3 regions of the Paraglaciecola psychrophila 170 genome follow, and region 1 is predicted to be linked to each of the others. Evidence: predicted binding sites of a transcription regulator. Region 1 holds the regulator's gene; each other region holds the start of a gene.
The links. Region 1 encodes MetJ, which represses methionine synthesis genes. Its sites were predicted from a motif close to TAGACGTCTAGACGTCTA; they were not measured.
Positions count from the first base shown of each region.

Region 2: C427_RS15265 (homoserine O-succinyltransferase) is a predicted target of MetJ. The motif match lies at 2,320-2,337, and genes of this name have one in related genera.
Region 3: metK (methionine adenosyltransferase) is a predicted target of MetJ. The motif match lies at 7,508-7,525, and genes of this name have one in related genera.

Region 1 is NC_020514.1:4,941,593-4,951,843, reverse strand. Features, by position in the region: partial or broken gene C427_RS21745 (IS256 family transposase) at 1-102, opposite strand, end outside; gene C427_RS21740 (GNAT family N-acetyltransferase) at 152-457, opposite strand; gene C427_RS21735 (DUF3300 domain-containing protein) at 527-1,927, opposite strand; gene ribA (GTP cyclohydrolase II) at 2,049-2,666, opposite strand; gene C427_RS21725 (EAL domain-containing protein) at 2,810-5,656, opposite strand; partial or broken gene C427_RS21720 (protein adenylyltransferase SelO) at 5,755-7,204, opposite strand; gene C427_RS21715 (c-type cytochrome) at 7,271-7,597, shown strand; gene C427_RS21710 (HD domain-containing protein) at 7,658-8,239, shown strand; gene C427_RS21705 (glutathione S-transferase) at 8,349-9,029, shown strand; gene metJ (met regulon transcriptional regulator MetJ) at 9,099-9,431, opposite strand; gene metF (methylenetetrahydrofolate reductase) at 9,575-10,251, shown strand, end outside.
Region 2 is NC_020514.1:3,491,878-3,502,128, forward strand. Features, by position in the region: gene metH (methionine synthase) at 1-213, opposite strand, end outside; gene C427_RS15260 (homocysteine S-methyltransferase family protein) at 223-1,293, opposite strand; gene C427_RS15265 (homoserine O-succinyltransferase) at 1,335-2,255, opposite strand; partial or broken gene C427_RS15275 (IS30 family transposase) at 2,516-3,483, shown strand; gene C427_RS15280 (DUF2802 domain-containing protein) at 3,583-3,993, opposite strand; gene C427_RS15285 (chemotaxis protein CheW) at 4,085-4,579, opposite strand; gene C427_RS15290 (chemotaxis protein CheW) at 4,605-5,318, opposite strand; gene C427_RS15295 (ParA family protein) at 5,315-6,094, opposite strand; gene C427_RS15300 (protein-glutamate methylesterase/protein-glutamine glutaminase) at 6,194-7,303, opposite strand; gene C427_RS15305 (chemotaxis protein CheA) at 7,370-9,475, opposite strand; gene C427_RS15310 (protein phosphatase CheZ) at 9,488-10,243, opposite strand.
Region 3 is NC_020514.1:1,412,288-1,422,538, reverse strand. Features, by position in the region: gene C427_RS06165 (radical SAM protein) at 1-307, opposite strand, end outside; gene C427_RS06160 (methyltransferase domain-containing protein) at 307-1,350, opposite strand; gene C427_RS06155 (hypothetical protein) at 1,566-1,904, opposite strand; gene C427_RS06150 (fructose bisphosphate aldolase) at 2,020-2,919, opposite strand; gene C427_RS06145 (phosphoglycerate kinase) at 3,014-4,177, opposite strand; gene epd (erythrose-4-phosphate dehydrogenase) at 4,222-5,232, opposite strand; gene tkt (transketolase) at 5,342-7,339, opposite strand; gene metK (methionine adenosyltransferase) at 7,608-8,753, shown strand; partial or broken gene C427_RS28750 (IS5/IS1182 family transposase) at 9,468-9,758, opposite strand; gene C427_RS06115 (hypothetical protein) at 9,995-10,251, shown strand, end outside.

The DNA of each region.
Region 1 (10,251 bases):
CGGTTATTTTCTTAGCATTCGGCTGAAATCATTTAAGTCTTCTGGGGTTTTAATGCCTTTGGCCGCTTCTTTAGCGAAAGCTTCAAGTTCTTTTCTGTTCATTTGCATCTGCCTATCCTTAACTCTCAATAGAGTAATTTATGATAAGCAGTTACACAAAATTCGTTACAGCATCGTGTTCAAGTGTCCGAGCGGCGACCCCTTTACGTAAATACTTTCGGTCGGTGCGCATGGATTTAATTTCAGCATGTTGAGTGCTTAGGCTTTTCAATGCTCCACAGCCTAATAGCTCTTGTTGCTGCCAAGCTGTCCAGAACGTGATATCCGGTTTACGAAGCGTTTCTAAATCCAATGCATGTACACTTTCTGCTGGCGGGGTGGCATACATATCGTCTAAATGTTGTTGCAACAGCACTGCTACCTTGGGGTGGGCTAAGTCATCTATTTGTATTCTCAAAAAAACTCACATTATTATTTTATACTTTAAGAATAATAACGTGAGCAGATTATTGTTTTCAACAGTGAGTTATCTTTGTTTAATCTTATTTTGACGCGAAACTTTTATTGGTCTGGACTTGTTTTGCTTATGTGAACTAGCCCGATCGTTACTACTTTTAGGACTGCTGTTGTTTTTCGATATGTAAGTACGGGTTTTATTTTGAGGGTCGGCTGTAAAGTGCCTTACTTTGTTGTTTCGCACTTCTAACGATGGGGATCTTTGTGATTTTCCGATGTTCATTTTCGGTGTATCTGCCCTATCTGTTTTTTTAGGTCGATAATGATTGCTTTGCTTTTGCCTCTGTTGGCTTCCACTTTGACTTTGTTTTTGAGCTTGTTTTTGAATTAAACCCCGTTGTTTGTTTCTCGACTGTTTATTCGACCTAAGCGTTTTTGTATGATCAACAGACTGTTGCTTACTTAGGGCTTGTTTGAAACGTTTAGCAGTGTTTTTACTCTGTTTATTCGAATAGCTGTTAATGTTCAAAACTCTTTGTTTATCAATCTGATGGTAAACTTTATTTTTACTGCCACCACTAATGTTACGCACAATACGTTGACCGTTAACTCGATATTGTGCACCCCGTCTATGTTGTTGGTTATGGTTCCAGCGAGGGTATTCTTTAACTCGAACCACTTGACGATTATTGTGATTATTTGACCAGTATCTGTCTGAATGACTGCGGTAGTGATAGTTAGCGACTACATGACGATTACGCCAATGAAAGCCACCAAAATAAAAACTGGGGCGAATGTAAACCCCTGTGCTCCAATACAAACCAGCATTAAAAATGCTGTGACTGGGTCTGTGCCAATAGTATGGCTGATGGTCTTGCCACCACCAATTTCCATAAACAACGCGCGTATCATAGTAGGGTACATAGACTACTTCTTTACGCACGGTTTCTATGACTATTTCACCTTGTTCTTGTTGTATATTGACATAGTCATTAGCAGTCAAGTTACCTTGCTCATAGGCTTTTTGACGTAAATTTTGGACACTTGTTAATATCTGCTGTTCATTCACTAAGAACGCACTACCTAAAGATTGTAACCAGTCCAAGTCTTCACTGAGCTTCTGTAATAAGTCATTAAACGGCACCAAGGCTTGGACACTAGGATCCCAGCCTTTATCTTCCACTGCATTTAAAGCTTGTTGCTCATCTAGGTCTGTATTAACTGCGCGCCAACGAGCGGCTTGGATCACTTCTAAAGGGTAGGTTGATGCGACTAAAATATGTGACAGTAAAGTGTCAGGATAAAGGGCAATTGGCGCTAACATTTGATCGAGTTGTGCTTGATCAAGTATCGCAGCTTCAGATATTTCTGAACTGACTTTTTCTTGCGCTTGAGCAAGCTGCAGGACATTGCCTACTAATAAGCATACAACGTATAAATAGATATATAGGTACTTGGTTTGATTTCGCATAACCCTTTCCTTCCGTAATCGAAAATCCAGTGTACCCAAAGGTGTAGGCAACATTTAAGACGGTAGATTGAGTTATACGACTGTCAGCCTTAACCATGGCTGAATATTCACTGACGGGGCATTATTTGAGAAGATGTTTATCGAACTGATGACCTAACTTTTCCGTTTTAGTACGAATGTAATTTCGATTATCATCGGTTATTCCGTGATCAATAGGAGTGCGTTGCGCCACGTTAATGCCCATATTAGTTAGGGCTAAACTTTTCTTAGGGTTGTTAGTCATGAGGTTGACGTTTTTAATATTCAATTTATCTAACATCAATTTACAAATACCATAATCCCTAATATCAGCATCAAAGCCCAAGTGCTCATTTGCTTCGACAGTATCCATACCTTCATCTTGTAATTGATAAGCACGAATTTTGTTGAGCAAACCTATGCCCCTGCCTTCCTGACGCAAATACAACAATACTCCTTTGCCTTGCTGAACAATATTTTCTAACGCTTTTTCAAGTTGAGCACCACAATCACAGCGCGAACTGAACAATGCATCACCGGTCAAACACTCGGAATGAATACGAATAAGTACCACATCGTCTGGGTCCCATTCTCCGTATGAAAGAGCGACATGTTCTTGCGCTAGCTTATTATCAATAAAACCATGGATGTAAAATTTACCCCAGTGAGTGGGTAACTTGGCCGAACTAACATATTGATATTGGTCTAATTTAGGCTTCATATTTTGTAAAACGTACTTAATTAAAGGGAAGTTGCAGGCGATTTGCCCATTTACTAGCACACAAACACTAGTGTTTGTGTGCGCGTTATTTATAATATGTTTCACTATATGGGCATGATTCAATCTTTTACAATAGCTTTCATTTATCTATGCTGAGTAAAGTCAGCCAGTGCATGAGGTTTAGCAACGCCATACCCTTGGGCAAAATCAACACCCATTTTACCTAACTCCACCATTATTTCAGTTGATTCAACAAACTCGGCCACGGTCTCCATTCCCATTGCTTTAGCCACATCTTTAATTGAGTTAACCATAGCCATATCTACAGGGTCAACCAGTATGTCTTTTACAAAACTACCATCTATTTTGACTTGATCAACGGGCAGGTTTTTTAAATAGCCATAAGAAGAAAATCCACTACCAAAATCATCTAGAGCAAATAAGCAGCCCAATTTGTGGAAGGTATTAATAAACTCTAAGGTTTCATCCATCTTTAAAATGGCCATGCTTTCAGTAATTTCGAAACATACTTTTTTGTAAGGGACTTTGTACTTTTCAAAAGCATTCAAAACAAATAGTTTAAGCTCTTTATCTGCTAATGAATGACCACTTAAATTAATACTTACTCGACTTAGTTCAGCATTATGCTGGGGGTTATCCGCCAACCAGCGAAAGTAATTCTCAACTACCCAACGGTCTATTTGTGCAGTGAGATTATAACGTTCCGCAGCGGGTAAAAAAGTGCTGGGAGAGACAATCTTGCCTTCCTGATCGCGCATTCTAAGTAATATTTCATAGTGATGTCCTTCTGCACGTCGACTCAGCGCTTGATAATGCTGGTAATACAGCTCAAAGCTATCATTTTCCAGAGCATGATTAATATGTGACACCCAAGACATTTCAGACTCATAGCGCTGCATGTGTTCATCTTCAGCTGAATAAGTATGTATTTGGTTACGGCCACGCTCTTTGGCTAAATAACAGGCTGAATCAGCCATGCTTAATAATTGCTCTGGCGAATAAATATTCGGTTGCCAAGGCACTTGGCCAATACTGATACCTAAAGTGAAGATTCGATTTTCCCATATGAAACGAAATTCTTGCACTGCATTGAGTAATTTGTTGGCCAGTAAGTAAGCCATTTGTGCATTATCGCCTTCAAGCAATACACCAAATTCATCACCGCCGAGTCTTGCCAAAATACCTTTTTCCATCACTACCGCATCAAGTTTTTGTGATAGTTGTTTGATTAACAAGTCGCCCGCTTTGTGTCCGCAGGTGTCGTTAACTACCTTAAATTGGTCTAAGTCCATGTAAAGTAATGTTAAATCACTGTTTTGATTTTGCGCTTTAAGTAAACCATTTTGCAGTTGACGTTCAAATTCACGTCTATTGTAGACCCCCGTGAGTGAATCGTGTGTCGCCAAATATTCCAAACTAATATTTGATTGCTTTCGCTCAGTTACATCTGAAATGGAACCAAACAGGTACTGTTTCTCGTGTTCTTGCTTAATTTGCCCTGAGATTGAAAACCAAAATTCACTGCCATCTTTACGCACACCTTTTATTTCTTTGCCAATGACTTTACCGCCCTTATGTATCTCTCCCAGCATGATTGCGCGATCTTGAGGGTTGGCATAAAACTGATCGGCATTACTTACTTCCCTTAACATCTCAGTCTCGTCTGCATAACCAAACAGGCTGCACATGGCAGGATTAACAGTGATGAGTCGACCGTCCAGACTGGAAGTATATAAGCCTTCAGCGGAATTTCTGAATAAGTCGTAAAAGTGTTGTAAATCTTTAATTGCTAACTGTTGTTGTATGTTGTGACGGTATGTTAATACCCGCTCATGCGCTTCAATAGCGAGTGCGATTAACATAATGCCTATCATGATTAACACCGTAAAAATCAAAGAGGCTTTTTGCGTTAATGGCATGCCAGATAGAAATAACGTTACCTGGACAAAGCCACTTATGGCGATAAAGGCTAGCCCCAACAAACAAACCAAGTTAGCTATTTTTTTATCGGGTTTATGATAGAAAAATGCGAGTATACCGATAAGTGATCCTGATAGAGCCGACATTAGCGCTGAAAACGTGATTTGCTGTGCGCTATTTGAGAAAAAAGCCATACCCAGAGTAATAAATCCAAAGCTATATAAAGCATAGCGCCAGACTGTTGGGACTTTTTCTAATATTGCAAAAGTAACTTTTGCTGACGTTAATAACAACAATCCAAGCAATGCACAGCTGAGATTAGATATGTAGGCAGTGATCCCGGTGATTTGACCCAACACGCCTTTAGTATTTAAAAACAACAATAAAAATGCGGCACTAGAAAGGGCAAACCAAAAACGTACGGGGCTGCGCATAAAGATATAAGTAATCAAAAAATAACAAGCCAGTAAAGCAAGGCCACCACTAATAAAACCAATGATTGCTAACAGTAATTGTTCTCTTTCGACCAATGATGACTGCTTGTCTAGGTCTACAGGGAAAACCAATGGGCCATCGTCGTTAACTCTTAAAAAAACTGTTACCGTTTGTTGATCTGCACTGATTGGGGTAATAAATAATCTGTGTTTGAAAGGACGTTTAGAATAATCTCGATTACCACCCATTAAATAAGAACCTAAGATACGGTCTTTTTCATCCAGTAAAAAAACATCTACATAATCCAGTTGAGGGTTGCCAACCGTCAAAAAATACTGTTCCTCTTCTGGATAATCAAACACAATGTTGAACCTCCCCCACAAGCTTTTATCTTGGCTTACTTGATTGGGAATATAGCTAGTTTGCCAATCTTGTAAATTTTGAATGTCTGACAACTGCATACTTTTTTCTTTGATCAACCAGTCAATTTGACTAAGTAAATTTATATGGGAGTTGTGTTGTGATATCACTACTTGCTCTGATGCAATGTTTTTTGAGTGCCAAAGAGCACTTAATAAACATAACATTAAACCAATTGAGTAGAGTGATTTCATGGCTGTCCTGAAGATATGAGCATCATATACGTTGGCGTATATTGAATATTAATACCACTACTTTTAAAAAAATCTTAGCTAATACAAAGATAATATGTCTAATTACTATAAGATATTTCTAAATTTTTCCCCGAACGGGGTGAGGGGACAGAAAACTTTTGGTACTTCTGAATATTTTCGTATGGTTTTTTCAGCGTCCCAATAAACTGGTGAAACATCTTAAAATCACTTTTTCTGCCCGGTCAATCACTTCCTGAGCCAAATAATTACGCAGCACAATATGTGGGTTGTGTTGGCGCATTTGCGATTGTTTTTGTGTTGGGTTCATACCTTGCTCCGTTAAGGCTAAAATATAATGTTTAGCCCACTCATCAAATCTTTCACGATTAATAAATTGATTACGCAAATTTTGATTGTCCCCGAGGGTATCAAACTCACACAGCTGCCTAAACGTTTCAGAGTAGTCCTTTTTTTCTACCGCCAAAATATCTAACCAAGTGTTGATGATATGTGAGTTAGCATCGCCGTATAATGCCCCAGGCAAAAGACCTAGTTTATTATGCATTAGTGTTGAATACTCTTTTAGCAATGTTGGCTTATAATTTCTAAGGGCTTGATTTATTTGTTCTATTTCTAGATGTGGAGTGAATGTCTGTGCTAATGCATTTAAGTTCCACTGCCCTATTCCCGGTTGGCTATCGAAGGAATGCCGGCCTTGAGGATCGGAGTGATTACAGTTAAAACCAGGCTCGAAATTATCTAGAAATGCATAGGGGCCATAATCGAAAGTAATGCCATGAATAGACATATTATCGGTATTCATTACACCATGATTAAAGCCAAAAGCTTGCCATTTTGCAATTAACAGGGCTGTGTCATGCACAATTTTTTGAAGCATGGCTAAATAGGGGGATTCTGCTTGGGCACACTCGGTTAAGTGATATTTAAAACAATAATCAAATAAGCTTTGTAGTTTTTTAGGTTGTTTACTGTGATAAAAGTACTCGAAGTGTCCAAAACGCAGGTGACTCTGGCAGGCACGGATCATCTTGGCAGCATGCTCTTGTTTTTCACGATATACAGGTTCATCACTGACAATTAAGCATAATGCCCGTGAAGTAGGAATGCCCAAATAATGTAATGCTTCACTGGCTAAGTATTCCCTTATCGTCGAACGTAATACCGCTCGCCCGTCAGCAAATCTTGAATAGGGAGTGGGTCCTGCTCCTTTGAGATGTAAATCCCATCGTTGTTTTGGTCATCTATGGTTTCTGCCAATAAGAGTCCACGTCCATCGCTTAGTTCTGGGTTCCAGTGTCCAAATTGATGTCCGCCATATTTTTGTGCCATAGAATTGCGATTTAATGTGCCGTTTTCAATGAATAAAGCTTTGAATAAATGATTCTCGTGTTGCCATTCACTCGGGAGGTTTAATTCTGTCGCAAGACTATGATTAAAAACGGCTAAGCGTGAATTTATCAACTTAATTGGCTTGACTTCACTACCCAGTGCAGTAAGTTCTTCAGCATAAGAGAAGTCTAACTTCATATGTACGCTCATTTGATAACACTAATTTACCACTCATGCATTTGGGTATAACGCTAAGGTTCAAACATGAAAAAAATTCGGAATAATATATTAATAATACTTTTCGCTGCTGGTGGGCTACTTTCACAACCTGTGTTTGCAGCAGATGTTGCAGCAGGTAAATCTAAATCTGCGACTTGTGCTGCGTGTCATGGCAACAAAGGCATTTCTATGATCCCTATGTATCCTAACTTAGCTGGGCAAAAAGAGCAGTATCTGGTTTTACAAATTAAAGCTTTTCGTGATGGAGACCGCAAAAACATGGTGATGTCGCCTATGGCTGCCGGCTTAAGTGATACCGATATTGCTAATCTATCTGCATATTATGCGAGTTTAGATCCAGCAGGCAAATAAACGAAGTGTAGTCACAATACACCAAAATATGATCACCGCCCTTAGCTTAGCGAGTAATAAATGACTGAAAATTTTCAAGCTATTACCCAGTTTATAGTTGAAATAGAAAAATTAAAAAATGTTGAGCGTAAAATTAAGCCCGTTGGCTTCACACGTTATGAAAATAGCGCTGAACATAGCTGGCAAATTGCTTTACTAGCTTTAACTCTTTTACCTTATGCAGCTCAAAATCCAGACCCACTCACAGTGGTGACTATGTTGTTGTTGCATGACATCGTTGAAATCGATACGGGTGATAAATTCGCTTACGATGCTAATCACGATGACTATGAAAATGAATTGGTATCGGCGCAAAGAATTTTTGCTATTTTGCCCACAGAACAAGCAACATCTTTTCTCAAACTGTGGATCGAATTTGAACAAGCTCAAACCCCAGAAGCTCAATTCTCCAAGGCTATTGATAGATTAATGCCTGTGATACAAAACTTACATAACGGCTGCCAAAGCTGGATTGACCACAATGTTTCTGTCAGCCAAATATTACTTAAAAATGCCTCTATCGAAAAGGCTAACCCGCAATTGTGGCAATGGATAAAACAGCAAGTGATAGATGCAGGTGTTCGGGTAGGTTTGAGACTCTAGAAAAGAGTATTAATAAATTTTACACATATATGCAAATTTTTCTATTAAAGTGGTCTTAGACAATGTATAGGCGTATACAAGTGCATGATTTGTTATTAAGGAAGGCTCGATGATTGTACTCCACCATTTAAACAACTCCCGTTCGCAACGTATATTGTGGCTGCTAGAAGAACTTGAACTAGAATATGATGTAAAGCTTTATCATAGAGACAGTGAAACCAATCTAGCACCTAATACCCTGACATTAATCCACCCTCTAGGTAAATCCCCGATAATTACCGATGGTGATATCACGGTGGCTGAATCAGGTGCCATAATTGAATATTTAATCGGGACTTATTATAAAAAGGGAGTTGCAGGGCAGTTAACTGATCCGCAACGAGGTACTGAGGTACATAGGCAATATACATACTGGCTGCATTTTGCTGAAGGCACGCTAATGCCGCCTTTAGTAGCTAAGCTAGTGCTGGATCGAGTCAGAACAAATGCCAAACCATTCTTTGTTAAAATAATTGCCAATAAGATTGTGGATAAATTAATGGCAGCCTATTACGGACCGATTATTGCCAAAAACATGGATTTCATTGAAAGTCACTTAGAGCATAACGCTTGGTTTGCAGGTGCAGAACTATCAGGTGCAGATATACAAATGAGTTTTCCACTTGAGGCTGCAGTGGCACGAGGCAATACTAAAACCTTCCCAAATATTAATAAGTTCGTTAATAAATTCCATGGAAGACCTGCTTATCAAGCGGCCTTAGAAAAAGGAGGGAAATATGATTATGTTTAAGATAGAGGTAGAGTCGTAAATCTCAGTTTGTGAATGAAATTTGCTGTTTTAGAGTCTACTTTTTAATATTCAGTCTTCATCTTCATCTTTTTCTTTTGATAAGTTCATCTCCATCATCAGTTTTCTGACTTCTTTGGGGATAAGCTGGGTGTTGTCTTTCCCTAAATCTTCATCATCTGGCAAGGGTTGACCTGTAAAAGCATGTAAAAATGCTTCACATAATAATTCAGAATTAGTTGCATGCCGTAAATTATTCACCTGACGACGAGTACGCTCGTCGGTGAGTACTTTTAATACTTTGAGTGGTATCGATACTGTGACCTTTTTCACCATCTCACTTTTTTTACCATGTTCTGCGTAAGGATGAATATATTCACCGTTCCATTTTGTTAAATTTGCCATTTTTCAATCTTTTGTCTTTCTTATGCATTGAAATTCTAAACAATACGGGCAAAAGGTCAATGATAGACTGCTAAACATCTTGACGGCTTTACGTTCAAAGTTTATTTTAGACGTCTAAACGGCTAAATAATTTGGAGTTACCCATGGCGTCTTACGCACAAGGGATAGATGCATTAAATCAATCATTATCAGAGGTGAAAGGGATTGATGTATCGTTTGAATTTTTTCCACCTAAAACCGAATCAATGGAACAAACGTTGTGGAAATCGGTAGAGCGTTTAGCGCCGCTAAAACCGTCTTATATGTCAGTGACCTATGGTGCGAATAGTGGTGAACGAGACAGAACCCATGATGTGGTGAAACGTATTCAAGCTGAGACAGGTATTCAAGCTGTGCCCCATTTGACCTGTGTGGATGCAACCCGTGAAGAACTCATTGAGATTGCCAAGGACTATTGGCAAAGTGGGATCAGAAAGATCGTCGCATTGCGTGGTGATCTACCTGAAGGTGTTGAAAAGCCTCAGTCTTACGCATCTGATTTAGTAGCATTGTTAAAAGAGGTGGCAGACTTCGAAATTGCCGTCGCCGCTTATCCTGAGAAACACCCAGAAGCGCCAAATAGCCAATTCGATTTACTTAATTTAAAGCGTAAAGCTGACGCTGGTGCGACTGAAGCGATCAGCCAGTTTTTCTTTGATGCTGAAGTGTTTTTAAGGTTTCGTGATCGCGCCGCGGCAGCAGGGATTGATTTAGATATCGTGCCAGGAATATTGCCTGTGACCAATTACCAAACGTTGCAACGTTTCGCCGGTTTTACCAA
Region 2 (10,251 bases), 1.4 Mb from region 1:
GGCTTCATCCATATTGATATCTATGATCTGTGCACCGTTTTCGACTTGCTGACGAGCAACATCTAAGGCTTTTTCATAATCATCGTCTAGGATCAAACGCTTAAACATCGCAGAGCCGGTAACGTTGGTTCGTTCACCCACATTGATAAAATTCGCTGAGGTCTTCGCGACGACAAGAATGGGTTGCTCAATATCTACTTCATTTTCACTCATCACAACCGCCTAATGGACAAAAGGTTCTAAACCAGACAGGCGCATTTTCACCTCTCGTTTTACTATTTTTCGAGGCGCGTAATCTTTTACCGCATCAGCCAAGGCCGCAATATGTTTTGGTGTACTGCCGCAACATCCACCCACAATGTTTAATAATCCCGCCTCTGCCCACTCTTTAATGTGCGCAGCCATTTCGTCACTTTGCATGTCATATTCACCAAACTCATTAGGTAAACCTGCATTCGGATGTGCGGAAACAAAACATTCAGCTATCTGAGATATTTCATCCACATATTGACGCAATAAGTCAGGGCCCAATGCACAGTTTAGGCCAAAAGAAAACGGCTCTACATGATTCATCGAATAATAGAAAGCTTCGGCCGTTTGACCAGACAATGTTCGACCAGAAGCGTCGGTAATGGTGCCTGAAATCATTATTGGTAACTTATAACCCAACTGGTCGAAAACTGTTTGTATCGCAAACACCGCAGCTTTAGCATTCAAGGTATCAAAAATGGTTTCCACCATAATCAAATCTGCACCACCTTCAATCAGTCCGTGGGTCGATTCAATATAAGCTTCAACCAACTCATCAAAAGTAATATTACGTTTAGCGGGGTCGTTTACATCAGGTGAAATAGAGGCTGTGCGACTAGTAGGCCCTAACACACCTGCTACAAATCTAGGTTTGTCAGGTGTTTGTCCAGTAAATTTGTCTGCCGCTTTTCTGGCTAATTTTGTCGCCTCGACATTTATCTCTTTTGCCAACCCCTGCATATTATAATCGGCCATCGAAATAGAAGTGGCATTGAAGGTATTAGTTTCAATAATGTCGGCTCCCGCCTCAAGGTAAGCGCAGTGAATGTCGTAGATGATCTGGGGCTGACTCAGTACTAATAAATCGTTATTACCTTTGACATCAGAATGCCATTCAGCAAATCGTTCACCGCGGTAATCTGCTTCTTCAAATTTATATTCTTGGATCATTGTGCCCATGGCACCATCAAGTAACAAAATACGCTTACTTGCTGCTTCTATCAGTTGCACTTCAAGTTGTTTTGGGACAATTCGCTGACTCAATGTCATTCCTCTTCTTTACTTCGCTATATAAATACACTTTTTTACTCAGAAAGTTGAGCCAAGTCATAAGGGGTATTTTGGTAAACATAATAATTTAACCAATTAGTAAACAATAAACTGCCATGAGCTCGCCAACTGACCATAGGCTCTTTAGTGGGATCATCATCAATAAAGTAGTTTACTGGGATTTGCGGTTGACCATTAGTTAATAAATCTCTTTGGTATTCTTGTTTTAAACTCTCAGAATCATACTCAGGATGCCCAGTAACAAACACTAAACGTTTATCTTCAGAAGCAATTATATAAGCACCACCCTCATCTGACTTAGCCAATACATTCAGTCCAGGTATAGAAGCGAAGTCTGCCATGCTTATTTCACCAAATCGTGATTGTGGTGCATTAAAAGCAGGATCAAAACCTCTCAATAATTCATCATGCTCATTTTGCACAAAATGCCGATAAACACCACTCAACTTATGCTCCCGAAGTTGCCTGTTTTTACCAAAATAATGATAAATGGCTGCATGAGCCGCCCAACATGAGAATAAAGTAGACTGCACATTTCGACGGGCCCAATCCATAATAACCGTCATCTTTTCCCAATATTTTACATCTTGATAGGCAAGGTGCGCGAGCGGTGCACCAGTCACAATTAACCCGTCATATTTTTTATTGACCACATCATCAAACTCTACATAAAAATTATCCATATGTGCCGCGGGCGTATTTTTAGGTGCTTGGTTATCAATACGAATTAAATCAATATTAATTTGCAAAGGTGTATTCGAGAGTAGACGTAAAAATTGCTCTTCAGTTTCCATTTTATTCGGCATTAGATTCAAGATACCCACTTCCATAGGTCTAATATCTTGTGTCGCGGCTCTCTGGGTATCCATAACAAAGATTTTTTCTTTGTCGAGCACATTTTGTGCAGGCAAGTTACTTGGAATTCTAATCGGCATATAGGATCTAAGACTGGAAATGTTGTCAACAAACTTGGCTTAATACACTAAAAAAGTCAACATCTTTACGTCTAGACGTCTAAATGAAAAAATATAAAAATGTAAAAATTAGTCTTAGACAGGTCAAAGAGCTCGTAAAATGCATTTTTCTAATTAAATCAAAACTTGGATTCAAATAATAAGTGCATAACTTGAACGGGTAGAAAAGACGGTCAGCTGAATATATGCTAATCGCTTTTTCTCCGGCAAGAGATGCAACATTGAAAACATATAAACAACTGACCTATGAACAACGATGCCAGATTTATGCTTTAAGTAAAACAGGAATGAGCCAAAATAAAATATCCAAACAACTAAAGGTTAGTCAATCAACCATTAGCAGGGAGTTTTCCCGTAATACAGGCAAACGAGGCTATCGTTTTAAGCAAGCTCAAACATCGACAGACACACGCCGATTAGTCGCTGTAAAGCCATTAAATTGACAACAGCACTCATTGCATTAATTGAGTCAAACTTACTACGAAATGGAGTCCAGAGCAGGTGTCTGGGTGGCTTAGGGAGGACCAGAGCATCGACATTAGTTATGAAACTATTTATCAGCACATTTGGTCTGACAAAAAATAGTGGTTATTTATTCCAACATTTACGTAGGAAAGGTAAAGCTTATCAATCACGTAGTAAGGATAAACAAGCTGGCAGAGAGTTTATTAAGAACCGTATAAGTATCGATGAGCGTCCACACGTTGTTGATGATAAAAGTAGAATGGGTGATTGGGAAATTGACCTCGTTATTGGCAAAGGTCACAGTGGCGCACTGGTCACGATTGTAGAGCGCAAAACGAGTTTTACCGTTTCGAGACGTGTAGATGACAAGTCAGCAAAAACAGTCACAGCAGCCACCATCGCCTTGTTAGCGCCGTTTAAAAGCGCTGTACTCACGATTACAGCGGATAATGGTAAAGAGTTTGCGTACCGTGAACAGATGACTGAAAGTTTGAAATGTGATGTGTATTTTGCAGACCCTTATTGTTCGTGGCAACGAGGCTTGAATGAAAATACCAATGGTCTATTACGACAATATTGGCCGAAATCAACAGACTTTAAAAAGGTATCGCAATCAGCCGTTCAAGATGTAATAGTCAATCTCAATAACAGACCAAGAAAGAAACCAAATTATAAAACGCCAGCCAAACTAATGGCTGAACACATGGTGGCTATAGCTGCTTAGAGGTTATGCACTTCAAACTTGAATCTGCCAAATCGCAAAAATATGGAATCTGAACTAATCAACAAGACTAATATTGGACACATTTAAAGTTATGGGAATTTATCTTTGATTATTGTGTAGATTAAAGAGAAGTTCAGCCTCTGCCGCGGGCATATCGCATTCACGCATCAAATCCTCAAGGCTAGCACCTTCATGAATAAGTTTTGCACCCTTGCTGTAAAAGCGACTTTGCGAGTCTTGTTCGACGAAGTTTTGCTGAGTTGACTGTAAATTATCGACTTGCTGAACCAGATCTTTGACGCGACTAATCACACCATAATTTCCACTACGGATTTCATGTATTTCTTCACTAAGGTGAGTCACTTTTTTACTTTGTACAGAGAGCATGTTGCTTTGAGCTACGATAGTTTCAAGCTGATTTTTATAACGTTTAAACAGTACAATCAATAAAGTCAAACAAGCTATAGAGACAATCAATGCTATTAAGCTTAGTAATAATGTAAAACTCATAATTATCTCTAAAAGGACTATAAGACACGGAACACTATAACGTAAGCAGGAATACTTCGCCGTAGTGAAACGTGTGAACTAAGTATCATGCTTAGATATTGGTAATTTCGGTCCACTCTTCGTCATTCAGTAATTTATTTAAGTCAACTAAGATAAGTAATTGCCCATCTCTGTTGCTAACGCCCTGAATAAACTTGGCACTTCCTTCAGTACCCACATTCGGTGCACTGTCTATTTCTGAAGACCGTAGATATACGACTTCTGCGACACTGTCGACCAAAATACCGACTACTTGTTCATCAGACTCAATGATTACTATACGAGTATTATCTGAAATATCCGACGAAGGTAACCCAAAGCGTGATCGCGTATCGATGACGGTGACAACGTTACCCCTTAAATTAATAATCCCCAAAACATAATCTGGAGCGCCTGGTACTGGAGCTATTTCGGTATGACGCAGAACTTCTTGTACCTGCATAACATTTATACCGTATGTCTCTTCACCTAATTTATAGGTAACCCACTGCAACACTTCATCACCGTTTGCGGCTACTGTATTACTTGAATTTCTGTCGTCACTCATTCCCATTGCTCCGGCCCAAAATAGGCTAATCGTTACTGCTTAAACCTTGCTTCAACATGTTAATCAACTGCTTAACATTCATCAAGGCACACATTTTCTTTTTAATCATGCCAGATAACCATGAGCGACTACCTTCAACATTTCGCCATTTCACTTCATCTGGTGTCAAAGTTTCAGTGGCAACTAACTTTTCACAGCCTAATCCCCAACCACTTTCACCTAACACTATAAGATATTTATATTCTGTTGTTCCAGCTAACTTATCCGAAGATTTTTCTGGCATTATCCATTTGGCGGTATCGACTACATTATACTTTTCATCACGGTGCAACAAAACGCCTTTAAACCAAGCAGGTTTACCAAACAGGGGATTGACACTCTCAATCTGGTGTATCCCACCTAACTCCGTCAACGGTACAGCCAATGTCATGCCTGCAACCTCAAATAATAACACCTGAAACTCCCCTTCAGGAATAATAGGTTTAACGACTTTGCTCGGTGTATTTACTGCCACTAGCCTTTTTTCGACCTGAGGTTCCAGAACTTTAGCAATCACTGGAGTGGTTTCAACAGGCTCTGCTGCTGGTTGTATAAAAGGCTCGGTTCTTGGAACTGGTTCAGTCTTAAACAACTGCTCAACAGACTGACGTTTAACATCATCAACAATAGTTTCATCTGTCAACAAGGCTGACATGTAATCTTCCATCACATCTTCGTTAGCGAAGGGATTACCACTCATCTTTTTATTTCCAATTTTTGTAAGTGACTCAGTAGTTTAGCATAAGCAAAAACCCCTCGGGATTTCGGGCAATACACAGATGGCGGACTTTGTGCCTGACTGGCATCTCTAAATCGTGTATCAATTGGAATTAACCCAACCCACACACCCTCTTTGTAGGTGCGGATCAATGTGCTATAAGACTCAGTTGCCGCATTGACACGTTTGTCATACATTGTTGGAACTATGGTATAAGCAAAGGTTTTGGCTAATGATTTTTGCATAATTTCCATGGAGTGCATCATTCTATCCAAACCTTTCAAAGCTAAAAACTCGGTCTGCACTGGGATAATAACCCTGTCACAAGCCGCTAAAGCATTAATCATCAACACCCCTAAAACCGGTGGACAATCAATAATAGCGTAGTCAAATTCATCACTAATTAGCTCTAAAGCTTGCCGTAAAATTAGTCCCATACCACTTTTTGTGCCTAACTTTCTGTCTAACGTCGCTAATGCCATTGTCGCTGGCAAAATGAATAAAGAGTCCAATTTTGTCGGACATAAACAATTTAAAACATTCTCTTTAGTAACTGACTTTCCAGCTACAAATATGTCATATAGGCTAGTAGATAATTGTTCTGAATCAACACCAAAATAGTAACTTAACGAAGCCTGTGGATCAGTATCAACCAATATTACTCGCTGTCCACTTTGCGCTAATAAACCGCCAAGGGTAACAGTTGTGGTGGTTTTACCTACACCACCTTTATGATTTGCGACCGTCCAAACTACCAAACCTGTACCCACATTTTAAGAATTATAGTTTGAGAAAATTTGAAGACATTTAGATCAATATTTTTATTTTGAAAAAACACCCAAAGTGCTCCTTTGATCCTAATCTAGTATTTCGTTCTTTATATGACTCGCCATATGAGCAATATCATAATTCGCTTGGGATATATTGGCTATAGTAACAGCCTGAGGCATACCATAGACTACGCAGCTCTGCTCATCTTGCGCCCATATTTTAGCACCTTTGGCTTTTAACTTTTTACAACCTTCACGGCCGTCAGCCCCCATACCCGTTAAAATAACAGCGAGTACATTACCTGAATAAACCTGAGCCGCAGATTCGAACGTCACATCAACACTTGGCTTATAAGTAGCAGAGGGGAAACATTCTGGATCAGAGATGACAACTCTTGCATTCCCCGCTCTTCCCTCTATGGTCATTTGTTTACCACCCGGCGCGAGATAACATACCCCGGGGGTCAACATTTCGCCATTAGCGGCTTCTTTTACTGTTACATCACATAAATCATTTAGGCGCTTAGCAAATGCCTGAGTAAATGAACCTGGCATATGTTGTACCATTAACACAGGAACAGGGAAATTAGCGGGTAATTCCGTTAAAATTTTCTGTAAGGCTACTGGTCCTCCTGTAGAAGTGCCTATAGCAAGGCAAGTATAACGACTTGACGTAGCCGCGCCGAAAGTAGACTTCATACCTAGCGTTGTTGTTTTATTCACAACCTTCGTCGGTAAGACTGTTGTAGTGTTGGGTGCTAAGGAGCGTGTTCTTAAAAAAGAACTTGCTCCAAACATCCTTCTACCGCATAGCGCTTTAACACGATTCTGAAGTAGTAAAATGGCTTCTTTTCTATTTAGAGCAATATCTTCGAATTTCTTTGGGAGAAAATCTAAAGCACCTGCATCCAATGCGTCCAATGTAGCTTGTGCTCCTTCTTGGGTAAGTGATGAAAACATAATAATAGGCACAGGGTTACTGGCCATTATTTTCTTCACAGCAGTTATACCATCCATGACAGGCATCTCTATGTCCATGGTTACAACATCAGGCCTTAAAGAAGCAACGAGTGTTATCGCTTCCTGTCCATTTTTAGCCTCACCTACTACCTCTAATTCACAGTCTTCTTCAAGAATCTGTTTAATTCTGCGACGAAAAAAAGTTGAATCATCAACTATTAAAATCTTATAAGTCATTTTCGCCTATCATACCTATTTGTCTAACTATCAATTTCATATTAGGCGTATCAAGAACATAATCACCTATGATTTTTTGGCGGCATATCTTTTTAGCAAACCAGGCACATCTAATATCAATGCAATACCACCATCACTGGTTATGGTCGCTCCTGCCATGCCAGGGGTACCTTGAAGCAATTCATCTAGAGGCTTAATAACCACCTCTTCTTGGCCAATGAGAGCGTCAACAACAAATCCAAGTTGTTTTGTACCAATTTGCACTACAACCACGTGTCCTTTGGTTTTATCAATATTAACTTCTCCTCTTGCTAACCATTCTCCCAAATAAAATAATGGAATAGCTTTAGAGCGAACAATCATCGTTAACTGGCCATCAACAGTATTGGTTTTTCGCATATCAAGATTGATAATTTCATTCACAGACCCTAACGGTAAAGCAAACGTTTGTTTGCCTATCACTATCATCAGCGTCGGTAATATTGCCAAGGTCAATGGTACTTTTATCTCAAGTGTTGTACCAATGCCCATCTTAGAATCAATACTGACGGTACCATTTAGCTGATTGATTTTGGTTTTCACCACATCCATGCCTACACCACGACCTGATACTTCAGATATTTCTGTTTTAGTTGAAAAGCCTGGTGCAAAAATCAAATTAAAGGCATCAACATCAGTCATTCTTGACGCTGCATCAGCATCCATAACCCCACGAGAAACCGCAATTTCTTTCAGTTTTTCTGGGTCCATGCCTTTACCGTCATCTATAATGCTCAGCAAAATATGGTCACCTTCTTGTGACGCAGTTAGCTTAACGGTACCCATAGTTGGTTTACCTGCGGCCTTCCTCTTTTCTGGCATTTCAATGCCATGGTCAACCGAATTTCGAACCAAATGCACTAAGGGGTCAGCCAAAGCTTCAACCAAGTTTTTGTCTAAGTCTGTTTCTTCGCCTTCTAGTACAAGCGTTATTTCTTTTTTCAGTGTCCTTGCAAGGTCACGAACAACACGCGGAAAACGACCAAATACTTTCTTAATAGGCTGCATACGCGTCTTCATAACAGCGCCTTGCAAATCGCCTGTTACTACATCTAGATTAGCAATGGCTTTGGCCATGCTTTCATCATTTACATTGGTGCTAAGACTCAGTAGTCGGTTTCTCACTAGTACTAGTTCGCCAACCATATTCATAATTTGATCTAGGCGTTTAGTGTCAACCCTTACGGTCGTTTCACCTTGCGGAGGAGCTGCAGATTTTTTTTCTTCTTTTTTGGCGATTATAGGCTGAGCTACTTCTACTTTATCAGGAGGGGTAATAGCCTTTTTGACTTCAGGTGGTTCTATTGCTGGCTGCGATTCTTTAACAGAAAATGACTTTTCAGAAACGACTTCAGCTGGGCCTTTACCTTTGCCGTGAAGTTGATCTAATAACGCTTCAAATTCATCATCAGAGATGTCGTCACCAGATGGGCTTGGCTCAGGTGCAACTGGCGACTCTTTTAACTGTTCAGTGTCAGCTTTATCTTCACCCTTAAACTGACCTTTGCCATGCAATTGATCAAGAAGCGCTTCGAATTCATCATCACTGATATCTTGATCATTTAAAGAGGTTTCTTCTGGCGCTTTATCTTCCTTAGCACCAGGTGCGTCATTACCATGCAACTCATCTAACAAAGCCTCAAATTCTTCTTCACTAAAATCACTGGAGGCTGCTGATTCATTGGCAGTGGTTATATTGACTGCAGATTTAGGCTCGCTTGCAGCCGCAACTTTGTCAAATAATTCAGGTTTACTGAGTCTGGTGAGAGTATCGATAAGGCTCTTTTCAGCAGCTACCAGAGGCTCACCAGCTTTGACTAGATCAAACATTTGCACCACTTCATCCGTGGCTTGTAATATCACATCCATGAGCTCATGCGTAAGAGTACGTTGACCATTACGCATAACATCAAACACGTTCTCTGCACCATGACAAATATCAACTAACTCAGTCAGTGATAAAAATCCGGCCCCCCCCTTAACGGTATGATAACCCCTAAAGATAGCGTTCAGGAGATTCGTATCTTCTGGATTATTTTCTAATTCGACGAGCTGTACTTGCAATAGCTCTAAGATCTCACCGGCTTCAACCAGAAAGTCAGCTAGTATTTCCTCGTCAACATCAAAAGCCATCTTATAGCCTCCCTAAAATCCCAGACTCGAAAGCAAATCATCTACGTCGTCTTGATCCGACGCTACGTCTTCTCTGCTGTCGGCATCCAATATTGGACCTTCAGCCTTAATCATATCGGCTTCATTCTCAGAATTGTTAGGCTTTTCAGCAATCTCAGCAACATCTTTATGTTCAACGCCGCCAAACATAGTGAGCATGTAGACTAAATTATCTTCAACTTCTTTAACTAACTCGATAACTCGCCTGATGACTTGGCCAGTTAAATCTTGATAACCTTGGGCCATGAGTACTTCAGTCAACAGGCCTGTCAATTTAGCTGAGTATTCACTACCATGTTTAAGAAAACTATCCATTTCCTTTACAAGTAGATTAAATTCTCCCAATTGCAATTCTCGTACAATCAGTTTATTCCATTCAGGCATAACATTGACTATTCCATCATGCAATTTCTCTGCTATAGGCATACATGAATCCACCAAATCCATGGTTTTATTTGCTGCATCTTCAGTCGCTTCTATGACATACTTAAGTCGTGTTTGAGCATCTGGAATATCCACGTTAGCCATATTCACTATGCGAGGATCAAGTTGAAAGTTATTCAATGAATCATGAAGTTGACGTGTCAATTTACCCACTTCCGCAAATAATTCAAACGAAGTTTGAGCGCCAGTAGATTCAAGTAAATCTTGAGCGCCTTGGTTATCTCCATTTTCTATTAAAACCACTAATTTTTTTGCATCTGCAAGAGAAATCGGCGAGGTTTTCATACAGTCTT
Region 3 (10,251 bases), 1.9 Mb from region 1:
TTACTACCATATCTTTGATCAGCATAGGTTCGCCGCCAGTAAAAGAGAACTGCTCAGTACCTAGTGCTAATGCTTCATCAATATAGGGGGTAATGTCTTCGAGTTTAGGGGATTGCAGCCTTTTATCACTGGGTGACGAGCCTTCTAGACAGAAATCGCAGGCTAAATTGCAACGAGTACCTGTATGAAACCAAAGCTCTTTAAGTGCATGAGTATAAATATAGCCCCTAGGTTTACCATTGGGTGTGACTAGCCAAGTATCATTTTGCGGGGAAGTCAACACAGACTTGGAAGCATGAATGTCCATTAGCAACACCCAGCAATACTGGATTCGCTGTCAAGATTAAAAGGTAGTGGTGTGCCACAGCCAGCATAAATACCAAAATGTTGATCAAAGTTTCCGATAAATTGAAAATAAGGCTTAAATCTCGAGTCTTGTAAAATACGCCAGGTATTACCACACACAGGAAACACTTTATTTTTATCAATCTGATGGTGTTTATCTAATACAAAACGTTCTGGATGATGTTCAATCCCTCCGTTGTATATCACTGCCTGACCATAGTCTTCACAGTGACTTTCTAAGCTATCAATTTTAAACAGTCGGTAAGTCGCAGAATAAAAATCAATATGGCTAACACGGGCTAAGACCTCAGGATTATTAATCCCCAAAGGGCGATCTTTGACAAGTCGGGGATCTAAAAATCCGACTTGTTTAGCTAGGTTATGAAAGTCATTCCAATACAAAGCACCTGTCAAACATTCACCGTACAGTACCGGATCATTGACTAAATAGCTGGGAATACGACGGCTGGAATAAACATCAGAAAAATACACTTCGCCGCCAGGCTTTAATACTCGGTAAGCTTCTTTTAACACATTTTCTTTATCTGGTGATAAGTTAATAACGCAATTAGATACAATAATATCGAAGCTGTTATCGGCTAAATTCAACTCATCTAAACGTTCAATATAACCTTTTTTAAATTGAGTATTGGCACGTTGATAACCAAATTTTTCACGGTGATACTCAACATGGCGCTCAGCCACCGCAAGTTGTTCATCGGTCATATCAACCCCCACAACTTCGCCTTCTTCACCTACCAATTGCGCCAAAGCATAACAATCACGACCAGCACCACAGCCAAGATCGAGGATGCGTTTTCCAGTAAGTTCTTGCGGTAACACTAACCCACAGCCGTAATAACGGATCAACACTTCATCATGAATATTGGACAGTACGCGCTTCACAAACTCGGGCATCACCTCTTCAGTCGAGCAGGCATCTGTTTGCAGGTCAGCAGACTTTTGCAACACTCGTCCATAATAGTTTTTCACTTCATCATGCATTGGGTGATTATTTCCTCGGGTAAACTAAGCAGTCTTAAACACAGAATATACTAACAATGTAAACTGCTTATAATATCAGTTCAATTGCATAGACCGGCAATGAAGCAATCTTCTTACTTTTCGTGGTGATTTTGTGAAAACTAACCTTGTGACTAACTAAAAAAGGTGAAGGTTGCCGTACCTGTGAGTAGTGATTGATTAAAATTAGTTTGTCCTTAACGACCAAGATATTGATCAATTAATAACGATAATTTGTCTTGCAAATGTTCTTCAAAATCATCAAGTTCTTTACCAAATACCCTTAGGTATTTTTCAGCTTTGTCATGATCGAGACGTTTATTGTTAGTTTTATATTCTGTTTCGAGCAGTGTTTTATCATAACGGGGAGTGATGACCCAGCGCACAAAATCTGAGTCTAGTCTGGCCACTTCTTTTTTGGCAAACTTACAAAAACCTTCAATATGCTCAATACCATCAGGGCCCAAACATCCGGGTTCAACTCTAAATGTCACCGTTAGTTTTTTATAAAGAGGTAGTGGCAAATCGTGGGTCATCTTAAACAGTTCTCGTCCAGTGAAGGTCAAAAAATAAATAATAGCCTAATCAACTCAATCTTCCGAGCAAAAAAAAGTCGGGCATACACCCGACCGCTTTTATTATGAAATATAACTAACTTTTAGAAGCTTGATAAATACTTTCGATAGACGAATCCATCGTTGCGTCGAATTCAGCATCACTTTGTTTGGCACTCAGACCTTCGGAAAGTGCACGGGAGAAACTAGCAATCATGCCATTATTTTCTGTCAATCTGCTGTTAGCTTCATCTCTTGAATAACCGCCAGATAATGCTACAACCTTTAACACTTTAGGATGATTAACTAAGTCTTGGTAGAGGTTAGCAGTCTCTGGCAACGTTAATTTTAACATCACTTGCTGATTGGCCGCTAAATCATCCAACTGTTTAAGGATTGACGCTTTAAGTAAGGCTTCAGCTGCCGCTTTTTCAGGGCTGTGAATATCCACTTCAGGCTCAATAATTGGCATAAGGCCAGCAGCTAAAATTTGTTTAGCGACTGCAAATTGCTGTGCAATCACCGCTTCAACACCTTGTGAATTTGCCAGCTTAACCACAGAACGCATTTTGGTTCCAAACACATTTTGTGCGTTGGCCTTGGCTAATAAATTATCTAAGTCAGGCATCGCTTTTAACAACTGTGTACCATTAATTTCCGCTTCTAAGCCTTTGTCTACTTTCAAGAAAGGTACGACTTGTTTGACGTTCCATAAGTAGCTAGAGGTACTTTGACCTAAAATATCTCTATCTAAGGTATCTTCAAACAAAATTGCGCCTAATACACGTTCGCCGTTAAACACACTTGAAGTTATAATCCGAGTGCGCATTTCATGAACTTTAGCGAACATTTCTGCATCACCTTGATACTCAGACTCATCTACACCATACAAACCTAAAGCTTTAGGTGTACTGCCGCCACTTTGGTCTAATGCAGCGATAAATCCATTTTGGTTATTAATTTTTGCAAGCATATCTTGTTGGGCTTGTGTTGCCATGTGCAGCACTCCTTTTTTATTGTGTTGTAAGCCGATGTGTCTAACGACTCGTAGAGTTCAAGGTATTATAATGTAAAGCTCGTGTGCCGATTAGCTATTTAGCTGCTCTAGCTTCTAACATTGCCACAGCAGGTAGCTCTTTACCTTCAACAAATTCAAGGAAAGCACCACCCCCAGTAGAAATATATGAAATCTGGTCACTTAAATTCCATTTATCAATCGCCGCTAACGTATCACCGCCACCCGCTATTGAAAACGCATCGCTAGCAGCAATAGCTCGCGCTACCACTTCAGTACCTTTAGCGAAATTATCAAATTCAAAAACACCACAAGGACCATTCCATAGAATAGTTTTAGCACCTTTTAAAATTGCAGCCACGTTTTCAGCTGTTTGTGGGCCATAGTCCATGATTTCTTCGTCATCTTGCACTTCGCTGACATCTTTTATCACCGCAGGCTCTGACTCATTAAAATGTTTGCCGACGCGCACATCCACCGTTTCTGGGATATCTAAGGAGTCCATTAAACGCTTCGCTTCTGGGATTAAGTTCGCCTCATGTAACGAGCGGCCTACATTATAGCCTCGGGCAGCAATAAAGGTATTTGAAATGCCACCACCGACTATTAACTGATCAGCAATTTTAGATAAGGCATCTAATACCGTTAACTTTGTTGATACTTTTGAACCGCCGACTATTGCCACCAATGGACGTTTTGGATTATGTAGTGCTTTACCCAAAGCATCAAGTTCACCTACAAGTAAAGGGCCACCACATGCAACTGGCGCAAATACCCCAACACTGTGAGTAGAAGCCTGAGCTCGATGGGCAGTGCCAAATGCATCCATTACATAAATATCGCACAAAGCCGCATATTTTTTAGCTAAGGTTTCATCGTCTTTACTTTCGCCAACATTAAATCGCACGTTTTCTAAGACCACTACTTCACCGTCCTTAACATCTACACCATCTAAATAGTCTGTCGATAGGCGTACGTTCAGATCAGTTTTTTCTTTTAGATAATTTACTACCGGTAATAATGAAAGTTCCGCTGCAGTTTCACCCTCTGTAGGGCGACCTAGATGCGACATAATCATCACTTTAGCACCTTGTTTTAAAGCAGCCTTGATAGTCGGTAGTGAAGCTCGAATACGCGCATCAGAGGTCACTACGCCATCTTTTACCGGCACGTTTAAATCTTGACGAATTAATACTCTTTTACCGGCTAAATCAAGCTCGGTCATCTTCAATATGGACATAATTTACCTTGTAAATAATACTTCGTTACTTTGCTTAACTTGCTTTATTGGATGCTGAACATGGCAATAGCATTATCAATCATTCTATTAGCAAAACCCCATTCGTTGTCACACCAGACTAAAGTTTTAGCTAGTTGTTTGTGACTAACACGTGTTTGACTACCATCTACTATACAAGAATGAGGATCGTGATTAAAATCAACCGACACTAAAGGTTCTTCAGTGTAGTCTAAAATCCCCTCTAAGCGCCCTACTCGGGCTTGTTTTAACGCTTGATTCACTTCATCAATACACACATGTTTTTCTAAAGTGACACTTAAATCCATAGCTGTAACATTGATAGTGGGTACTCGCACCGCTATAGCTTCAAACTTACCAGCAAATTTAGGTAATATCCGCTCTATTCCTATCGCCAACTTGGTATCGACAGGAATAATCGATTGACTGGCTGCTCGAGTAAGCCGCAAATCTGTATGGTATGCATCAATCACTTGTTGGTCGTGCATCGAGGAATGAATAGTAGTAATCGTTCCGCTTAGCACGTTGAAAGCGTTATCTAACACTTGGATCACCGGCACAATGCAATTGGTAGTGCAGGAGCCACTGGATACGATTAAGTCGTCAGCTTTTAATTGATGATCGTTGATCCCATAAATGACGGTGGCATCCATATCTGAGCCGCAAGGTTGCGAAAACAACACCTTTTTAGCACCTTGATCTAAATGCGCTTGGCCAGATGCTCTATCATTATGTACACCAGAACATTCGAGCACCAAATCAATATCAAGCTGATCCCAAGGAAGATCAGCAATGTTTTCATGCTGCAACAGCAGAATTTCATCACCTGCAACAATCAAACGTTTTGCTTGTAAATCGACAGAAAAACCAAAGCGCCCATGGGACGTGTCGTACTTGAGCAAGTGTGCAATGCCTTTTGGCTCGGCTATCTCATTGATCGCCACAATTTGAATGTCACTATTGCGGCCACTTTCATATAAAGCTCTGACAACGTTACGGCCTATACGACCAAAACCATTAATTGCAATTCGTAACATAACACTCTTTAATTTGATTCAAGATGAGCCATCCCATCTGACACTTTTTCTAATGAGCAATACTTCATAACAAAGGCGCTAAAAAGCGCCTTTGTTATGAAAGAAGTTTTTAGTTTAAGCCTTTAGCGGCCTTCACTACTGCTTCTGTGGTGATACCGAAGTACTTCAGCAATGCAGCACCCGGTGCAGATTCACCGAAGGTGGACATGCCCACAACAGCGCCACCCAATCCAACATATTTATACCAAAAATCGACATGGGCCGCTTCGACCGCAACACGTTTAGTCACAACTTTAGGTAATACCGACTCGCGGTAGTCAGCGTCTTGTTTATCAAAAACGGAGGTACTTGGCATAGACACAACGCGCACTGCCATACCCGCAGCAGATAATTGCTCCCCGGCTTCAACCGTGATGCCTACTTCAGAGCCAGTAGCCATTAAGATAACATCAGGGGTACCTGCACACTCTTTCAATACATAACCACCTTTAGCAACATTGGCAAGTTGCTCAGCATTTCGTGGTTGCGCAGGCAAACCTTGACGACTAAAGATTAATGCAGATGGGCCATCTTTACGTTCTAGCGCTGATTTCCATGCAACCGCAGTTTCTGCACCATCACAAGGACGCCATGTAGCTAAGTTTGGAGTAAGGCGTAAGTTAGCTATTTGCTCGATAGGTTGATGAGTAGGTCCATCTTCACCTTGACCAATAGAATCATGGGTATACACAAAGATATTTGGAATACCCATCAATGACGCCATACGCACTGCGTTGCGTGCATATTCCATAAACATTAAGAAGGTAGCGCCGAATGGACGGAATCCACCGTGCAGCCCAATTCCATTCATGATGCCACTCATACCAAACTCTCGCACACCATAATATATGTAGTTGCCGCTAGCATCATCGGCTGAAATGCCTTTGGTGCCAGACCAAATAGTAAGGTTTGAGCCAGCTAAATCAGCTGAACCACCTAACACTTCAGGTAACAATGTAGCAAAGGTCTCAATTGAATTTTGTGAAGCCTTGCGGCTAGCTACATTTTCAGCTTTGTCTTGTGATTGCTGAATGAAGGCATCCGCTTTTTCAGAAAAATCAGCGGGTAGGTCACCGGCTAAACGTCGCGTTAACTCTGCAGCTAATGCTGGATGTGCTTGTTGGTATCCAGTAAATTTATCATTCCAAGCTTGTTCTTTTGCAGCACCCGACGCTTTTGCATCCCAACCGGCATAAATATCTTCAGGAATTTCGAAAGGGGCGTAAGGCCAGTTAAGGAATTCGCGCGCAGCTTTGATTTCTTCTACACCTAAAGGTGCGCCGTGAGAGTCGTGACTGCCCGATTTATTCGGTGAGCCAAAACCTATAATAGTTTTACAGCAAATGAGTGTTGGCTTAGACGTTTCAGCTTTAGCAGCGGCAATCGCATCAGCAATAGCTTGAGAGTCGTGTCCGTCTACGTCGGCAATGACATGCCAGCCATAGGCTTCAAAACGAGCAGGAGTGTTATCAGTAAACCAACCTTCAACATGACCATCAATTGAGATACCGTTGTCATCCCAAAATGCGACTAACTTACCTAAACCTAATGTACCTGCTAAAGAACATACTTCGTGAGAAATACCTTCCATCAAACAGCCATCACCTAAGAAGCAGTAGGTGAAATGATCAACTACATCAAAATTTGGCTGATTAAACTGTGCGGCTAAGGTTTTTTCAGCAATCGCCATGCCCACTGCGTTACTTAACCCTTGTCCCAAAGGTCCAGTGGTAGTTTCAATACCCGGTGCGTAACCATATTCAGGGTGACCTGGCGTTTTTGAATGCAATTGACGGAAATTTCTTAACTCTTCAATCGGTAATGCATAACCAGTCAGATGTAAAAGAGAATAAATCAACATCGAACCGTGGCCATTAGATAATACAAATCTATCTCTGTTGGCCCAATCTGGGTTGCTTGGATTATGTTGCATATGATCTGCCCACAACACTTGCGCGATGTCAGCCATACCCATGGGTGCACCTGGGTGACCGGAGTTAGCTTGTTGAACGGCATCCATACTAAGGGCGCGAATGGCGTTGGCGAGTTCTCGACGTGATGACGACATGTGGTCTCCTGACTGATCCAATAATTATGGGTATCCGTAACTGTTCGCTAAAGACACCTTAGTTAGCTATACATTTTGTATTAGCCAGCATGTAACTGCAATCTTAAATACTCTATGAATGAGTATTTTCATATGACTTTTGTTTACACCTTAGCAGAATAAAATTCATAGACGTTCGGACGTCTAGAAGTAAAGACTGGTATTTTGTACTTGAATAGTTAAAATATACGTATTAATTCGTACAACGACTCTGACATAAGGTGCTTTTATGACCTCACATTTATTTACTTCTGAATCTGTATCTGAAGGACACCCTGATAAAATTGCAGATCAAATTTCTGATGCAGTTTTAGATGCCATTTTAACCCAAGATCCTAAGGCAAGAGTGGCCTGTGAGACCTTTGTCAAAACAGGTATGGTGTTAGTAGGTGGCGAAGTTACAACCTCGGCATGGGTAGATATAGAAGAAATTACCCGCAAAACAGTTAGAGAAATCGGATATGTGCATTCAGATATGGGATTTGATGCAGACTCATGCGCAGTATTAAATGCCATTGGTAAACAATCACCTGATATTAATCAAGGCGTAGACCGCACCTCACCAGAAGAGCAAGGTGCAGGGGACCAAGGTTTAATGTTTGGTTATGCCAGTAATGAAACAGATGTGTTGATGCCTGCACCGATTACCTATTCTCACCGCTTGGTAAAACGTCAGTCTGAGTTACGTAAAAACGGTACCTTAAACTGGTTGAGGCCTGATGCCAAAAGCCAAGTCACTTTTATCTACGAAAATAATCAACCCGTGGCTATTGATGCGGTGGTGTTGTCAACTCAACATGATGAAAGCATCAGCACCGCAGATCTTCGTGAAGCCGTGATGGAAGAAATTATTAAGCCAGTATTACCTGAAAAATGGCTTAGCAACAAAACCAAATATTTTATTAACCCCACAGGTCGGTTTGTTATTGGCGGCCCCATGGGCGACTGTGGCTTGACCGGTCGTAAAATAATTGTTGATACCTACGGCGGTATGGCAAGACATGGCGGTGGCGCATTTTCTGGCAAAGATCCTTCAAAAGTGGATAGATCAGCGGCATATGCTGGACGTTACGTTGCAAAAAATATAGTCGCAGCTGGATTAGCCGACAGATGCGAAATCCAGTTGTCTTACGCCATCGGTGTAGCAGAGCCAACATCCATCAATATTGATACCTTTGGCACAGGAAAAGTTTCAGATGCATTATTGGTTAAGTTGGTTCGTGACAACTTCGAACTTAGACCCTACGGACTACTCAAAATGCTCGACTTAGAGCGACCCATCTATCAAGCCACCGCAGCATACGGACACTTTGGCAGAGAAGAATTTCCTTGGGAAAAAACAGATGTTGCTGAACGCCTCAAAGCAAGTATCTAGAGAGTCAGCTCAGATCAAAATAGCCTCAAAATGGGGCTGTATTTTAGTATTTTTAAAGTAATGAATTTGGGGTGTTGCATTTTCACAAACTATGGTTGGCATCTAGCTAGCTCATAGTACACCGGCCCCCTGACACTGAAAAAATCGTCACTGTGTGGCGACTTTATTTTCTTCAGTCAACCTGCTGATAACGCAACTAAACGCTGCAAATTGTTATTCACAGGCATAGGTGATGCCATCAAAAAGTGAGCTATTCAGATTAAAGATTGTAACTAAACACCTATCTTATGACTCTAAAATTCTAAACATCATAATTTTAAAACTTTAAAACTTTAAAATTCCAAACTAGTTCGCATCAGAAGGGTAGCTTTAAACACTTTACTGACACTAAAGTCTAGTCTTAAAAGGCAGTGATGGACTTAGGCTCTGACAAATCTATTTTGAATACCAATTTAAGGTAGCTTCATTCACATCATTAGCGTGGGAGTTGATGTGTTGAATATTTATTTGAGATTGAAGATTAGAGCTTGAATAGACTTTTGGATGGTAATTGTGGCTGTTTCTAATGCTTTATACGTCATTCAAAAGGATAACTACCCTGGCCCAGCATAGCCCATATCAATCCTGTCAATCCTATTGTCGATATCACGCTTATCAAGTTGTATGTCAGCACATCGATACTCATTTTGGTTAACAAATTACGTTTACGTGTCATTACGCAGAGCGTCGCACTCGTCCACATTTAAGGTCACCGAATAAATGTTCAACAGCGTATTTCCCGAATACAGTACTGTTACGACTGACATTACTGTCCTTGTTATTGACCGCCTTAAACTTGCCTCCATCAATAGCGAAGAGTGGAACATAGAATATAATCATCTGACAACCCATCTCTACAAACTGACGACATAGAGCATCTATGCCTTTGACATTTTCCTTTCTAAAATGAGCAATCGTTTTAAAGTCTGGCATTAATCGACCCAACACCCACATCAGTTCAACGTTGCGATGACTCTTTTCTAAGCGGTGAGAAGATTAAATACGATTGAGATAATCATAGATAGTGAGTTTTAACAGGATGGCTGGATGATAACCTGAACGGTCTTTGCTCTTGGTAATCACACGTTTAAATTCACATATTTTAAGTTCTAAATTATCTATCAATATAACCTCAACTCGAACAGAGTTATCTTCAGTAACAAAATCATCAAGCACGTCGTGAAGTAAGGGAGTTTATGTTCTTGATTGGGGTAAAATATGGTGTGCTATCACGTTTGCTCTATGGTTTAGCTGACCATATAATGATAGTGGAGCAGCGATTTAATCGGCGACAACATTATGCTTGTTTGATCATAAAAACCCAGAACTTAGACCCGAAGGTGATCAATAGTTTTCGCAACGCCCAACGTATCACTTTAGTAAGCAACGGCGACATTATGACGTTTTATCTATTTGTGCTTATTAATAATATCTTTACAAATCCTACTCATGACATATT